Regions from separate parts of the Achromobacter sp. ISS7 genome, predicted to be linked through region 1. Evidence: predicted binding sites of a transcription regulator. Region 1 holds the regulator's gene; the other holds the start of a gene.
The links. The regulator LexA, encoded in region 1, represses DNA repair genes until DNA is damaged. The targets are predictions, from matches to a motif close to ACTGTATNNNNATACAGT.

Region 1 (5,521 bases):
CCGCCCCGTCGGTGACGGAGCCAACGGCTGCGGCACCCGCCGCGCTCGGGTCTATTGCGCTCTTAGGCATGCTAGACTGTTCCCAGGGTAAACCCCCCATTATCCACAGCACTTCCGACTGCGTCCACTCACCCTCAGCAGAGTCCCATGAGCACCCTTTTCGATTCCGTCGAACTCGCGCCGCGCGACCCCATTCTTGGTCTGAACGAACAATACAACGCGGATACCCGCCCCGGTAAAGTCAATCTGGGCGTGGGCGTGTACTACGACGACCAGGGTCGCATTCCCCTGCTGGGCGCCGTGCGCAAGGCGGAAATCGCCCGCATCGAGGCCGCCGCCGCCCGCGGCTACCTGCCGATCGAAGGCATCGCCGGCTACAACCAGGGCGCGCAAGCCCTGCTGATCGGCAAGGATTCCCCGCTGGTCGCCGCCGGCCGCGTCCTGACCACCCAGGCCCTGGGCGGCACCGGCGCGCTCAAGATCGGCGCCGACTTCCTGCGCCAGCTGCTGCCGACCTCCAAGGTCCTGATCAGCGATCCCAGCTGGGAAAACCACCGCGCGCTGTTCGAACGCGCCGGTTTCGAAGTCGGCACCTACGCCTACTACGACGCCGCCACCCGCGGCCTGAACTTCGACGGCATGCTGGCCGCCTTGAAGGCCGCGCCGGCCAACACCGTGGTCGTGCTGCACGCCTGCTGCCACAACCCGACCGGCGTCGACCCGACCTTCGACCAATGGAAGCAGATCGCCGCGGTCGTCAAGGAAAACAAGCTGGTGCCGTTCCTGGACATCGCCTACCAGGGCTTCGGCGAAGGCCTGCGTGAGGACGCCGCCGTCGTGCGCCTGTTCGCCGACCTCGACCTGACCATGTTCATCAGCTCGTCGTTCTCGAAGTCGTTCTCGCTGTACGGCGAGCGCGTCGGCGCCCTGACCGTCGTCTCCGGCAGCAAGGACGAAGCCGTCCGCGTGCTGAGCCAGCTCAAGCGCGTCATCCGCACCAACTATTCCAACCCGCCCACCCACGGCGGCACGATCGTCTCCACGGTGCTGAACTCGCCCGAGCTGTTCGCCATGTGGGAAGAAGAACTCGGCGCCATGCGCGACCGCATCCGCCTGATGCGCAAGCAGCTGGTCGAGAAGATCAAGGAACACGGCGGCAAGCAGGACTTCAGCTTCGTGCTGGAGCAGCGCGGCATGTTCTCGTACTCCGGCCTGACCTCGGCCCAGGTCGACCGCCTGCGCGAAGAGCATGGCGTCTACGCCGTCTCCAGCGGCCGCATCTGCGTCGCCGCGCTCAACAGCGGCAACATCGACCAGGTGGCCAAGGGCATCGCCGCGGTGCTGTAAAGCGCCCCGCCGGCCTGCGCCAACCCCAAACGGGACCTTCGGGTCCCGTTTTTATTGCCCGCTTGGTGGCCGCGCCCGATCCGCGCTTGCTTTTTTGCGTTATGTCCCCCAGAATGCCGCTGTATATATGTACAGTCCGACTCACCAACGGATCATCGCCATGGCCAGCAAACTCACTGATCGTCAACAGCAAATCCTGGACCTCATCCGGCAAACCGTCGCGCGCACCGGCTTTCCGCCCACCCGCGCCGAGATCGCCCAGGCCCTCGGATTCCGCTCGCCCAACGCGGCCGAAGACCATCTGAAGGCGCTGGCCCGCAAGGGCGCCATCGAGCTCACCGCCGGCGCCTCGCGCGGCATCCGCCTGAAGGACGCCTCGCCCGCCCAGACCCAGGCGCCGCTGCCCCTGCCCGGCCTGGCGCAGCTGCTGCTGCCGCTGGTGGGCCGGGTGGCCGCTGGCAGCCCGATCCTGGCGGCCGAGCACGTCGAACGCGAGATCGGCGTCGATACCAGCCTGTTCGCGCAGACCCCCGACTACCTGCTCAAGGTACGCGGCATGAGCATGCGCGACGCCGGCATCCTCGAAGGCGACCTGCTGGCCGTCAAGAAGGCGTCCGAGGCCCGCAATGGCCAGATCGTGGTGGCGCGGCTGGGCGACGACGTCACCGTCAAGCGCCTGCAGCGCCAGAACGGCCGCATCGAACTGCTGCCCGAGAACCCCGATTTCAATGTCATCGTGGTCGAAGCCGACCAGGAATTCGCGCTGGAAGGCATCGCGGTCGGGCTGATCCGGCCGCACACGCTGCACTGATTTCCCCGCTTGTTCCGGCGCCGGTTCGATCGCCGCGCCAAAAAAAGAAACCCCGCGCAAGCGGGGTTTCTTTTTGAAGGCCGCCCCTTGCGGGGCGCCTCGGGCCAGGCATCAGTGCTTGAGCACCGGATCCGTCGAGCCCGGTTCCGCCGGCTTGGCGACCAGCGGTTCCTTGACCGCTTCGTCTTCAGCCAGCGGCTCCGGCAGGCGTTCCAGGGCCAGTTCCAGCACCTTGTCGATCCAGCGGACCGGCACGATCTCGAGATGGTTCTTGACGTTGTCCGGGATCTCCGCCAAATCCTTGACGTTTTCTTCCGGGATCAAGACCGTCTTGATGCCACCGCGGTGGGCGGCCAGCAGCTTTTCCTTCAGGCCGCCGATCGGCAGGACTTCGCCACGCAGCGTGATCTCGCCGGTCATGGCGACGTCGGCGCGCACCGGGATGCGCGACAGGGCCGACACCATGGCCGTGGTGATCGCGATACCGGCGGACGGACCGTCCTTGGGCGTCGCGCCTTCCGGCACGTGCACGTGCATGTCGTGCTTCTCGAACACGCTGTCGGCAAAGCCCAGGCGACGCGCCCGCGAGCGCACCACCGTGCGGGCCGCCTCGACCGATTCCTTCATCACGTCGCCGAGCGAGCCGGTGCGTTGGATCACGCCCTTGCCGGGCATGTCCGCCACTTCGATCGTGAGCAAGTCGCCGCCGACTTCCGTCCAGGCCAAGCCGGTCACCTGACCGATCTGGTTTTCCTTTTCGGCCATGCCGAAGGTGTAGCGGCGCACGCCGAGGTAATCGCTGAGGTTGTCGCCCGTGACATTGACCGGCTTGAGTTCGAAGGTCTTGCCTTCGGCCTTGGCGCGATCACTCTGGGTCAGCAACTGCTTGATCACCTTGCGGCAGATCTTGCCCACTTCGCGTTCGAGCGCGCGCACACCGGCTTCGCGGGTGTAGTAGCGCACGATGTCGCGCAGCGCGCTGTCATCGACGGTCAGCTCGGTATCCTTGACGCCGTTGTTCTTCATCAGCTTGGGCAGCAGATGGTCGCGGGCGATGTGGATCTTTTCTTCCTCGGTGTAGCCCGACAGGCGGATCACTTCCATCCGGTCCAGTAGGGCCGGCGGAATGTTCAGCGTGTTGCTGGTGGCCACGAACATGACGTCCGACAGGTCGAAGTCGACTTCGATGTAGTGGTCCTGGAACGTGTGGTTCTGTTCCGGGTCCAGCACTTCGAGCAGCGCCGACGAGGGATCGCCGCGGAAATCCATGCCCAGCTTGTCGATTTCATCGAGCAGGAACAGGGGATTGCGCACGCCGACCTTCGACATGTTCTGGACGATCTTGCCGGGCATCGAGCCGATGTACGTACGACGGTGGCCGCGGATCTCGGCTTCGTCGCGCACGCCGCCCAGGGCCATGCGCACGAACTTGCGGTTCGTGGCCTTGGCGATGGACTGGCCCAGCGAGGTCTTGCCGACCCCCGGAGGACCGACCAGGCACAGGATCGGCGCCTTGACCTTGTCGACGCGCTGCTGCACCGCGAGATATTCGAGGATGCGTTCCTTCACCTTCTCCAGGCCGTAGTGGTCGTTGTCGAGCACGGTCTCGGCGTTGGAGATGGAGTTGTTGATCTTGCTCTTCTTCCTCCAGGGGAGGTTGATGAGCGTATCGATGTAGTTGCGCACCACGGTGGCTTCGGCCGACATGGGCGACATGAGCTTGAGCTTCTTGAGCTCGGCATCGGCCTTCTTGCGTGCCTCCTTGGGCATGTGCGCGGCGATGATCTTCTTTTCGAGCTCCTCGATGTCGGCGCCCTCTTCGCCCTCGCCCAACTCCTTCTGAATGGCCTTGACCTGCTCATTCAGGTAGTAGTCGCGCTGGCTCTTTTCCATCTGCTTCTTCACGCGGCCGCGGATCCGCTTCTCGACCTGGAGGATGTCGATTTCGGTTTCCAGCTGCGTGAGCAGGCCTTCGAGGCGCTCGGAGGTGCCGACGATCTCGAGCATCTTCTGCTTCTGCTCGAGTTTCAGCGGAAGATGCGCGGCGATCGTGTCGGCCAGGCGACCGGCGTCATCGATGCCGGCGAGCGAGGTCAGGATCTCCGGGGGGATCTTCTTGTTGAGTTTTACGTATTGCTCGAACTGGGCGACGATCGCGCGGCGCAGGGCCTCGGTCTCGGAGCCCTGGACGGCGTCCGGCTCGATCGGGGTGACCTGGCAGGTGAAGTGCGAATCGGCGTCCTCGATGCTGTTGATGCGGGCGCGCTGGGTGCCTTCGACCAGCACCTTGACGGTGCCGTCGGGCAACTTGAGCATCTGCAGGATGCCGGCAACGCAGCCGATCTCGTAGACGTCTTCGGGAGTGGGATCATCCTTGCCGGCGGATTTTTGGGCCACAAGCATGATGCTCTTGCCCGCTTCCATCGCAACCTCGAGCGCGCGGATGGAGCGCGGTCGGCCGACGAACAGCGGGATGACCATGTGCGGGAACACCACGACGTCGCGCAGTGGCAGCAGGGGAAGGTCGATCGGGTCGGAAGGCAGGGTCTGGCTGGCAGACATAGGAGGTTCCTCGGTATGACTCGGCGTATCGGGGACAGGATGACCGGGTATACCCGGACAGCCCCGTCGGTTACGTCTGTTATGGGAACAATAGCCGAAAATTCAAGGTCCCGGCGGCCGGATAAACAAAACGGCAAAAAAATCGGCGGCCGGTATCCCGTTTTATTGGACACACCCTGGCAGTGTGCGTTCAATCAGGCGCCGGAGACAAAAAAACCCGTTACGGAAACGGGTTTTTTTGAAATATCCGTCAGGCCGCAGCGTCGCGGACTTCCCCGCGCTCCGGCTTTTCGGCCGTCCCCTCTTCGTCGGCGTAGATCAGCAAGGGCTTGCCCTCGCCTTCGATCGCGCCTTCGTCGAGCACCACGCGCTTGACGTTGCCTTGCGACGGCAGGTCATACATGGTGTCGAGCAGGGCCTGCTCGATGATGGAACGCAGGCCACGGGCGCCGGTCTTGCGCTTGAGCGCCTTGCGGGCGATGGCCTTGAGTGCGGCGGGGCGCACGTCCAGCTCGGCGCCTTCCATGGCGAACAGCTTCTGGAATTGCTTGAGCAGGGCGTTCTTGGGCTCGGTGAGGATCTGCACCAGGGCGGCCTCGTCGAGCTCGTCCAGCGTGGCGACCACCGGCAGACGGCCGACCAGTTCGGGGATCAGTCCGAACTTGATCAGGTCTTCGGGTTCGACCTCGGAGAACAGCTCGCCCACGCCGCGCTCGGACTTGGCGCGCACGGCCGCCGAGAAGCCGATGCCGGACTTTTCGGTGCGGTCGCGAATGACCTTTTCCAGCCCGTCGAAGGCGC
Region 2 (5,521 bases), 2.5 Mb from region 1:
CCGGCGCGCAAGTTCATCATCGCCGACGCGCCCGGCCACGAGCAGTACACCCGCAACATGGTCACCGGCGCGTCCACCGCCGACGTGGCCGTGATCCTGATCGACGCCACCCGCGCCGCCGACGGCAAGCTGCTGCCGCAGACCAAGCGCCACAGCACTATCGCGCGGCTGCTGGGCATCCGCCACATCGTGGTGGCGGTCAACAAGATGGACCTGGTCGATTGGGACCCGGCCGTGTTCGAGCGCATCCGCGACGCCTACGCCGATTTGGCGGGCAAGCTCGGCATCGCGCACTTCGATGCGCTGCCGTTGTCGGCGCTGAACGGCGACAACGTGGTGACGCTGTCGGACAAGACGCCGTGGTATTCGGGCCAGCCGTTGCTGACGCTGCTGGAATCGCTGGAACTGAGCGGCGACAACGGCGCGGGTCCGCTGCGCTTTCCAGTGCAGTGGGTGGCGCGTCACGACGGCAGCCGCAAGGATGACTTCCGCGGCTACGCCGGCCGCATCGCCAGCGGCGTGCTGCGTCCCGGCGACGAGATCACCGTGCAGCCGTCGGGCGTGACGGCGCGCGTGCAGGAAGTGCGGCTGTTCGATCGCGCGCTCGATGAAGCGGTGGCGGGCGACTCGGTCACGCTGGTGCTGGACCGCGATGTCGACGTGTCGCGCGGCGACGTGATCGTGCACGCGGCGGCGCCGGCGCAGGTCGCGCGCGAGTTCGAGGCGGAGCTGTGCTGGCTCGATGCGCAGGCGCTCAACCCCGCGCGCAAGTATCTGCTCAAGCATGGCACGCGGCTGACGTCGGCGAAGATCCGCGCGGTGCTCTCGCATCGCGACATCCACGAATTGCAGGAAGTGGAGAACACCGAGGGCACGCTGCGCATGAACGACATCGGTCGCGTCGCGTTCACGACGCGCGAGTCGTTGGCGGTCGATCGATACACGGATGTGCCCGCCACCGGCGCCTTCATCCTGATCGACGAAGCCACCCATCAGACCGCGGCGGCGGGCATGCTTCGGTAAACCGCAAGTCGGGGCGGAAAAAGCCCGCGCGGCATCGGTCCTGAGGTGTTGTTTTTATTCCAAATCCAATGCAGGCGCGGGTTTCCGGGCGATATCGCAACATGAAATCGAATTGTCCGGACGCCGTCTTCGTCTTGCGGTAAAGTGGGGCTGTCTTACGAAAAGGCTTTTGGTGCTTGTCAAAACCACTGTGTTTTTGTACAGTAGTTTTCATGGCACGCACCGATCATTCTTTTCCCGCCGGTTCTGGGTCCCCGGCTGCCGCCCCCGCCGCCTTGCGCGGTCGGGGTGCGGTTACTAATGTTCGGCATCGCTTCCAGAAAGATGACCGCCAGCAGGTCGACGATGGCTGGTCCACGTCGGGCCTCCCGGCTGATTTCGTTGACGCTGTCCCCAATACTTCCGTCATCCCCATCCTGCCCGACGTCCGCCGGGCGCCCGCCGCCCCCAAGACCACCGTCACGGCCGAAGAAGCCCGCAAGATCCTGTCGCGCAATGATTCGCCCGACATCCCCTTCGACGTGGCCGTCAATCCCTATCGTGGCTGCGAGCACGGTTGCGTCTATTGCTACGCCCGCCCGACCCACTCCTACCTGGGCTATTCCCCCGGCCTCGATTTCGAGACACGGCTGGTGGCCAAGGCCAACGCGGTCGAGGCGCTGCGGGCGGAAATCAGCCGCCCCGGCTACAAGCCGTCGCCCATCAATATCGGCTCGGCCACGGATGCCTACCAGCCCATCGAGCGCGACTGGCGCCTGACGCGCGGCATGCTCGAGCTGATGCTCGAAACCCGCCATCCGGTCACCATCGTCACCAAGAACGCCCTGGTCGCCCGCGACCTCGACCTGCTGGCCGCGCTGGCCGAGCACAAGCTGGTGGTGGTCTACATGAGCATCACCACGCTGGACGCCGACATGGCCCGCACGCTCGAGCCGCGCGCGGCGGCCCCCTGGCGCCGCCTGGAAGCCGTGCGCAACCTGACCGCCGCCGGGGTGCCGGTCGGCGTGCTGGTGGCGCCCGTGATCCCGTTCATCAACGATGACGCCATGGAACACATCCTGCAGGAATCCAAGGCGGCGGGCGCGCACTACGCCAGCTACACCGTCATCCGCCTGCCCTGGGAAGTCAAAACCCTGTTCGAGGACTGGCTCAACGCCCACTACCCGGATCGCGCCCAGCGCGTGCTCCATCGCATCGAAGACCTGCGCAACGGCCGCCGCAACGATCCCAACTTCGGTTCGCGCATGCGCGGCACCGGCATCTGGGCCGACCTGCTGCGCCAGCGCTTCGCCGTGGCCACCCGCAAGCTCGGCCTGAACCGCCACCGGCTGGCGCTCGACTGCGACCGTTTCCAGCCGCCGGCGCCCGCCGGTGGTTCCGCCGCCTTGTTCTCGCCGGCCGCCGCCGGCGCCCCCGCTTTCCCATCCCCGGCTGGCGCGAAAGCGTCTTCAGGGGTCCCTTTTGCCAGTGCCTTGCCGGTTGCCGGCGCCTACGGGCGCGGCGCGCGCCAATTGCGCGCCATGGTTGCCGGGCAATTGTCGTTGTTCGATTGACCCACGGCCCGGCCGTGGGTTGCCGCCGCGGCGCGTTGCCGCGGTTCTTGACCGCGTTACTAGGAGTTCCTCATGAACACCGCTCAACTCTCCGTCCTGCCGGATGATCTCGCCGCCGTTTCCCTGACCCCGCTGCGCCGCGCGGCGCAGCGCGCGCGTGCCGCCTATGCCCGTTTCACGGGGCTGGCCATGCCCTGGGCTACCGCGCCGGCGGGCGGCCATGCGAATGGCGCCGCGTCCATCGATCTTTCGGTTCCCGCCGCGGGCGGCGTGGCGGCGCCCGCGCACGTCGAGCCGCGCAAGCGGTCGGGTACGCAGCCGGGCCGGTGGCCGTTTCCGCCGGCCACGGCTGATGCCGTGCCGGTTGGCAATGTCGTCCAGGCGCCGCGCGAGCGCAGCCTGGGCAATGCCACCGTCGAACCCGTGTCGGATCAGGTCAGCGTGAAAAGCATGGTGCTGGACGTGGTGCTGGTGCTGGCGTGGGGCGCGATGATTCCCGCCCTGATGTGGCTGGGCGTGGCCGGCGGCTTTTGAGGGCAGTCAGGTCGAACCCAGCAGCACCACGCCCGCCAGGATCGACAGGCAGCCCGCCAGGCGGCCAGGGCCGACTTTCTCGCGTAGCAGGAACATGCCCGCCAGGGTGCCCAGCATCATCGACATTTCCCGCGCCGGGGCCACCAGGCTCAGCGGCGCGCCGTTGCGCAGCGCATACAGCACCAGGATGTAGCCCAGCGGCGATAGCAGGCCCACCGCCAGGGCCAGGTGCCAGTGGCCGCGCATCAGCTCCCACGCCTGGGCGCGGCGCTTCACCATGTGCGGCGTCATCATGGCGGTGCGGGTGACACAGGTGAACCAGTCGAACAGCACCGGGCTGATCAGCAGCACCTTGACGCCATAGGCGTCCACCACGGTGTAGGCGGCGATGAACAGGCCGATCACCATGCCCCAGCGCACGCCTACCCAGGCCTGGGCGTTGCGGAAGATCGACAGCCGCCCCTGGGTGGCGATCAGCAGCACCCCGATCACGACGCACAGCATGCCGGCGATGCCGGTGGTGGTGGCCGGTTCGCGCAGCAGCAGGAAGGCGCCGGTGGTCGAGAGCAGGGGGCCCGTGCCACGGGCGATCGGATACACCACCGACAGGTCCGCGACCTGATAGCCGCGTTGCAGGCACAGGCTGTAGCCCAGATGCAACAGGCTGGAGGTCAGGATCGCCCCGACCACCGGCCAGGTCCACGTCATGCCGTCATGCAGCAGCACCCACACGACCCACGGCGCGTACAGCACCGAGGCGCACAGCCCATAGGCGAAGACAAAGGGAGCGCCCACCATGGCCGCGCGCTTGGCGAGCAGGTTCCACGTTGCGTGGGCCATCGCCGCCAGGACGACCAATAACAGGGACGAATACGACATGAGGGAACAGCGTCTTATGACGTGTTTGTTACAGAAACCGCTAGGGTACCGCAAACCCGCGGGCAGGGCGCCATGTTACCCGAGGCGTCGGCCAATTTTTGGTGTAGAATCATTGGTTTGCCAAATCTCATCCTCTGCTTGCGGTACATGGCCTGGCCTTTTTGGCGGGCGTGAACAACATCGAACGGCAAAGCTTTTTAGTCCGCAAAGGCATGATGATCTAGGAGTTCTCAATGAACCTTATCGCTATCCTGGAACAGGAAGAGATTGCCCGCCTGACCGGCGGCCAAGCCAAGCCTGAATTTGCTCCCGGTGACACCGTCATCGTGAGCGTGAACGTCGTTGAAGGCACCCGCAAGCGCGTGCAGGCTTTCGAAGGCGTCGTGATCGCCAAGCGCAACCGCGGCCTGAACTCCGCGTTCACCGTGCGCAAGATTTCGTCGGGTGAAGCCGTGGAACGTACGTTCCAGCTGTACTCGCCGCAAATCGCCGGCATCGAAGTCAAGCGCCGCGGCGACGTGCGCCGCGCCAAGCTGTACTACCTGCGCAACCGCTCGGGCAAGTCGGCGCGTATCAAGGAAAAGCTGGTCAGCAAGCAAGCCTCGGCGGCTTGATCGCTTATCGGCACACGGCCCTACCAGTGTCGGACGCACACGCCATCCAGCGTTTTCGTTCGGCACGGGTTTCCGGGTTAAAAAGGCACCTGCGAGGGTGCCTTTTTCTTTTTGAAAAGCCGAATGTCTGATTCCTCGTCTTCTGCTCGGCCACGACGGCCATTGGCGCGTCCCGGATTCGATCCGGCGTCGCAACCCTGGGTCGTCGCCAACGATTCCCTGCCGGCGGTGCCGTCCGGCCTGCTCACGCCCGACCAGCTGCGCGGCACGCTCAGCCAGCCTGCCACCTGGACGCTCGAGTTGTCGCGCGACAACGACCTGCGCTATCCCGGCCGCGAAGGCGCGCCGGTGCCGGCGGCCGTGCTGATCCCGCTGGTGACCCGCGAGAACGGCGTGCACATCATGCTGACCCAGCGCGCGGCCCACCTGCACGACCACGCCGGCCAGATCAGCTTTCCGGGTGGCCGCATCGAGACCAGCGACGCTACCCCGATCGACGCCGCCCTGCGCGAGGCGCAGGAGGAAACCGGGCTGCCGGCGAACCACGTCGAGGTGCTGGGCAGCATGCCGCCGTACCTGACCGCCACGGGTTTCTCGATCATTCCCGTGGTGTCGCTGGTGACCCCCGGCTTCCAGCTGGCGCCGGACGCGTTCGAGGTGGCCGAGGTGTTCGAGGTGCCGCTGTCGTTCCTGATGGATCCGGCCAATCACCGCCTGTACGAAGCGCGGCTCGAGGATGGCCGGGTGCGCCACTATTACGGCATGCCCTATGGCAGGCACTTCATCTGGGGCGCCACGGCCGGCATGTTGCGCAACCTCTATCACCTGTTGCGCAACGGCTTCCAGCCGCGTTGATACGGCTGGCGCGCGGATCGCCGCGCCGGCCGGCCGCCGCCAGGCGGCCCGCTCAATACCGTT

Region 2: the regulator LexA is predicted to act here: its motif matches at 1,211-1,228, upstream of AC1HFW_RS01435 (PA0069 family radical SAM protein).

What each region holds. Positions count from the first base shown of each region.
Region 1 is NZ_JAWRZD010000001.1:2,795,304-2,800,824, forward strand. Features, by position in the region: gene AC1HFW_RS12495 (amino acid aminotransferase) at 148-1,347, shown strand; gene lexA (transcriptional repressor LexA) at 1,508-2,158, shown strand; gene lon (endopeptidase La) at 2,270-4,720, opposite strand; gene clpX (ATP-dependent Clp protease ATP-binding subunit ClpX) at 4,971-5,521, opposite strand, start outside.
Region 2 is NZ_JAWRZD010000001.1:335,975-341,495, forward strand. Features, by position in the region: gene AC1HFW_RS01430 (sulfate adenylyltransferase subunit 1) at 1-1,023, shown strand, start outside; gene AC1HFW_RS01435 (PA0069 family radical SAM protein) at 1,236-2,576, shown strand; gene AC1HFW_RS01440 (hypothetical protein) at 2,649-3,110, shown strand; gene AC1HFW_RS01445 (DMT family transporter) at 3,117-3,989, opposite strand; gene rplS (50S ribosomal protein L19) at 4,223-4,603, shown strand; gene AC1HFW_RS01455 (CoA pyrophosphatase) at 4,727-5,458, shown strand; gene rsgA (ribosome small subunit-dependent GTPase A) at 5,511-5,521, opposite strand, start outside.